Regions from separate parts of the Streptomyces sp. NPDC043896 genome, predicted to be linked through region 1. Evidence: riboswitches for the same ligand, from Rfam matches in the RefSeq annotation. Region 1 holds a riboswitch; the other holds the start of a gene.
What was found. Region 1 has a riboswitch for cobalamin ahead of AC069X_RS21445 (acyl-CoA thioesterase). Riboswitches for the same ligand answer to the same signal wherever they lie in the genome.
Positions count from the first base shown of each region.

Region 1 (2,376 bases):
GTTCACTCCGCCGGCCCGCCGGATCATCTCGTTGCCGATGCCCTTGCCGCCCGCCGTGAAGGCCGTCTTGTCGCCGCTGTCGTACACGAAGAGCTTGACCGGGCTGACGCCGCGCAGCTGGGCCTCGACCTTGTCGAGGGTGGCGTGCAGCGTCCCCAGCCTCTCCTCGGCCCGCTCGGGCACACCGAAGATCTTGGCGAGGGTACGGATCTCCTCGTCCATGGAGGCGACCGTCACCGGGCCGGTGGGGCACTCCTCGATGTTGAGGTGGGTGGCGATCCCGGCCTTGGTGAAGGAAGCCCGGCTGCGTCCCTCCTTCTCGTCGAAGGTGGACGTCCACCCGCCGTAGACGAAGTCGGGCTCGGCCTCCAGGAGGGCCTCGAAGGAGGGGTACTCCTTGGAGAGGACCTTCACGCTGTCGTACGCGGGCTGGTACTCGGCAAGGATCTTGTCGTCGAGGTAGCCCGTGCCGACCATCGACTTCTCCAGGCCGAGCGACAGCATCACCTCGGTCGCGTGCTGGTTCAGCGACACCGCGCGCTGCGGCGGACGCTGGTAGGTGGTGCTCACCCCGCAGTTGTCGACGGTGACCGGAAACCCCTTGACGGCCGCGCCCTTCGACGAAGTGGCGGGGGAGGTGGAGCCGCCCGCGCAACCGGACATCAGCAGGGTGACGGCGAAGGCGGACAGCAGGGCTATCGGGTGGTTGCGGGGCATGGGTGGTCCTCTCACCGCAGATCGGTCGGAAGGTGTTCAGGCCTCGTCGGGGGGACGAGGGCGAGCGGGAGCCTGTGGCCGGTGTGCCGGGATCCGGCCGGCCCGGCAGGTCCTGCCGAGACTGTTCCTGCAACGTATGGGCAGCTGCACATCGTATGCAATAAGCATCGGCGGCGCGGGAAGGGCCCGCAAGGACGCACGGGATCGCGCGCGCGAGGGATCGCGCCGCGACCACGCGGGGGCGAGGCGGAGCCGCTGCCCGAACCCGACGTGCCGGGAAGGGCAGGGCAGGACAGGGCGCCTCACAGGCCGGCCGGTGCGACGGCCCGTCGCCTACGAGGGGTCCGGCCCCGCGATGTCGAGGGCGGGAACGGAGCGCGGCCTGCCGTCGGCGTCTATCGCGACGAAGGTCAGTCTCGCGGCGGCCACTTCGGAGGTGGGGCCCGACGCGTTCCAGCGCTCGGCCCGGACGCGGACGGCGACCGTCATCGACGTCCGGCCGGCACGTACCAGTTCGGCGTCGACGCTGAGCAGGTCTCCGGCGCGCACCGGTGCGATGAAGGACATCCTGTCCACGGCCACGGTGACGGCCGGCCCATCGGCATGACGCCCGGCCGCGGCGGCGGCCGCGTCGTCGATGAGCTTCATCACCACGCCGCCGTGGATGGTGCCGTAGAGGTTGGTGTCGTGCTCGCTCATGATGTTCGCGAGCGTCACCCGGGAGTCACCCGGATTCTTGGAGACGCGCCCTGCTGTGGTGACGGTCGGGTCGGCCACGTCAACTCTCCTTCGCGAGTCGCGGCGAACGCATCCCGGAGGGTGTTCTTCGGGACACCGCATGACGCTTCGGCATGCGGGCAACGGGCAGGTCTTCGGACTCGCGGGCACGCCTGCCGGTCTCCCGGCGGGCACCTACTGGCCGTCGCTTCCCAGGACCGGCTCCGGTCCCAGTGCGTATGACGGCGGTCGTTCCCGCTCACCGCTGCGGGGCAGTCCCGGATTCCCACCGGGTTCCCTCTTACGACGCATCCCGCCTGGCGGACGGGGCGAACCAGCTGCGCTCACACCCTACCTGTGCGGAGGGCAGGCCTGGCCGGCCCGTCATGCCGTCTCCGAGACGCTCACCGCGGCAGCGACGTCGCGGACAGTGGCGATTCGGTGGCTGCCTGAAAGCACGTCACGGGGTCCGGACCGCTCCAGGGGCTGGACGTGACCGTCGCCCTCGGCCCGGGCCGGCCTCCGTATGCGGGGGCGGTCAGCGGAGGTCGTGCAGCCGTCGCACCTGACGTGTCATGAGTTCGGCCGGGAATTCCATGGTTTCCACCGAGGGAGAGGGACTCAGGTTGAATGCGGCGGTCACGGAGCCGACGCGCACCGCCGTGAACTTGCGGAGACTGCGGACTTCCTTCGTCTCGGGGTTGATGTCACTGACATCGGTCCAGAACGTCAGGCTGTAGGCCACGGCCTCGTCGCCTTGCGCGGGCGCCTGTACCGCGGTGAGCGAGACGCGGGTGCCGTTGCCCTTGCCGTCGGCCTTGCCGCGCAGGTGGAAGTCCCGGCAGCCCTGCACGGCCTTGCGGAGCCGGTCGAGCTCCGCGGCTGCTGCCGCGGGGCTGGGGTGGGCCGTGAGTACGGTGGCCCCGGACCACTCCAGGTTCT
Region 1 is NZ_JBWKEE010000014.1:105,961-108,336, forward strand. Features, by position in the region: gene AC069X_RS21440 (ABC transporter substrate-binding protein) at 1-717, opposite strand, end outside; gene AC069X_RS21445 (acyl-CoA thioesterase) at 1,051-1,494, opposite strand; cobalamin riboswitch at 1,564-1,788, opposite strand; gene AC069X_RS21450 (hypothetical protein) at 1,973-2,376, opposite strand, start outside.

Region 2 (2,376 bases), on a different contig from region 1:
AGGTCCACCAGCTCGGGGACGTCGGCCGGGGAGAACAGCGACCAGTCGGCGTCGGCGTTCACGCGGCGCATGAACTCGTCCGGGATCCAGTGCGCGAGGTTGAGGTTGTGCGTACGGCGCTGGTCCTCGCCGGTGTTGTCGCGGAGCTCCAGGAACTCCTCGATGTCCGCGTGCCAGGTCTCCAGGTAGACGGCGGCGGCGCCCTTGCGGCGGCCGCCCTGGTTCACGGCGGCGACGGAGGCGTCGAGGGTCTTCAGGAACGGCACGATGCCGTTCGAGTGGCCGTTGGTGCCGCGGATCAGCGAACCGCGGGCGCGGATGCGGGAGTACGAGAGGCCGATGCCGCCGGCGTGCTTGGAGAGCCGGGCCACCTGGTGGTAGCGGTCGTAGATCGAGTCCAGCTCGTCCAGCGGGGAGTCCAGCAGGTAGCAGGAGGACATCTGCGGGTGGCGGGTGCCGGAGTTGAAGAGCGTGGGGGAGGACGGCAGGTAGTCGAGGCGGCTCATCAGCCGGTACAGCGAGGCCACTTCCTCGACGGACTGCACGGAGTCGTCCTCGGCGAGGCCGCAGGCCACGCGCAGCATGAAGTACTGCGGGGTCTCGATCACCTGGCGGGTGAGGGGGTGGCGCAGCAGGTAGCGGCTGTGCAGGGTGCGCAGGCCGAAGAAGCCGAAGCGGTCGTCGGCGCCGTCGGCGAGCGCGTGCTCGACCAGCGCGTCCAGGCGGGCGGCGTGGGCGGCGACGAAGTCGGCGGTGCGGTCGGCGATCAGGCCCTCGCGGTGGCCCACGGCGACGGACGCGGCGAAGGAGGTGGCGCCCTGGCCGGCGGCCTCGTCGGCCACGGCCAGCGTCAGCAGGCGGGCGGCGAGGCGGGAGTACGCCGGGTCCTCGGAGATCAGACCGGCGGCGGCCTCGGTGGCCAGCCCGCGCAGCTCGGCCTCGTCGGCGGAGGCGCTGCGGCCGCGCAGGGCGGCGGCGGCGACCCGGCCGGGGTCCGTGTCGGGGAGGTCGGCGGTCAGCTCGGTGAGAGTACGCAGCAGCGCGGCCCCCGGGCCTTCGGTGGTGTCGCCAGAAACGGACTCGGCGCGCGGTGCGGAAGGCGCGGTGGTCACGGCGGGAGCTCTCCCTCGCTCGGCCCGGTCGTCGGCGGATCGGGGCGCGGGGAGGCGCATGCGGGCACGACGGGATCACGTACGCACCGCATGGCGTCCACCGGCCCAACCGCGAGGCCCGGACGTGTCGGCACCCGGTTCGGTCGACCCGGGCGCACTGTCGGCAGGTCCTCGGACTTTTCATACCGTTGCGGGACAGTTCCGGATTCACACCGGATTCCCCTGCGGCGACAGCGAGGATGAGCATACATGTGGGGGGCGGGGTCTGGGTGACCCCCTAGATGTTGTGTCGCCCGCGACTCCCCGTCCCTCTGACGTACCTCTCCGCTATCGTCGGAGACAGCACCGTCGAGGAAGGCGAGCGAGGCATGACCGTGATGACCGACAGGCCCCACATGCCGACTGAGGACTTCGAAGCCGTGGCGCGCATAGCGGCCCGCGAGCGGGTGGGGACGCGGCTGGAGTTCGTCGACGGAGTCATCAGGAGCAAGGCCATGCCGGACGGCGACCATCAGATGATCATCCAGTGGCTCACCCGGATCTGCATGCAGCATCGGCCGGAGCTCTGGCTGCATGGGGGACAGGGAATCAAGGCTCAGGAGTACCGGACGGGCCGGGCCATTCCGGACGGCGTGCTCGCCCCGTCCAAGGCGTTCGTCGGGCAGGGGGACTGGGTTGAGCCGGAGCCGATTCTCATGGCCGTCGAGGTGACTTCCTGGGACTCCGAGACGGTGCGCCGGGACCATGTCGAGAAGCCGCGCGCCTATGCGGAGACGGGTATCCCCGTGTACCTGCTGATCGACCGCGCCAAGTGCGAAGTCTCCGTCCACAGCCAGCCCAACGGCCAGTGGTACGAGATGGTCCACACGGTGCCGTACGGGAAGGACATCGAGCTCCCCGACCCGGTCGGCATCACCCTCCAGACCGAGGTCCTCAAGGACTGGGTGCGCTGACCCCGGCCACGCCGAAGGGGCCCCGCCGGAGGACCGGCGGGGCCCCTTCACGTACCGCTCAGCAGCAGCGGAAGCCCTCCCGGGGGTCCGCTTCGCGGGCGTCGGTGCGGGCCCGCTCGAAGGCGCGGCGGGTCATGACCTCCGCGTCCGGGTCGTGCGCGCGGGCGTGCGCGACGTAGCGGTCGTACGCGGCCTCGCCGGAGAACTCCCGTATGTAGTACCGGGCCTTCGCCAGCGCCCCGCGCACCCGGCTCACGCGACCGGCTCCTTGGCCCGGCCGCCGCCCCCGTCGAGGCCGGCGGCCGCGAGCT
Region 2 is NZ_JBWKEE010000001.1:578,411-580,786, forward strand. Features, by position in the region: gene AC069X_RS02725 (ribonucleoside-diphosphate reductase subunit alpha) at 1-1,112, opposite strand, end outside; adenosylcobalamin-variant (AdoCbl-variant) riboswitch at 1,270-1,346, opposite strand; gene AC069X_RS02730 (Uma2 family endonuclease) at 1,481-2,065, shown strand; gene AC069X_RS02735 (YbdD/YjiX family protein) at 2,124-2,321, opposite strand; gene AC069X_RS02740 (carbon starvation CstA family protein) at 2,318-2,376, opposite strand, start outside.
Region 2: it holds a riboswitch for cobalamin, as region 1 does, so the genes downstream of both, AC069X_RS02725 (ribonucleoside-diphosphate reductase subunit alpha) here and AC069X_RS21445 (acyl-CoA thioesterase) in region 1, are expected to answer to the same signal.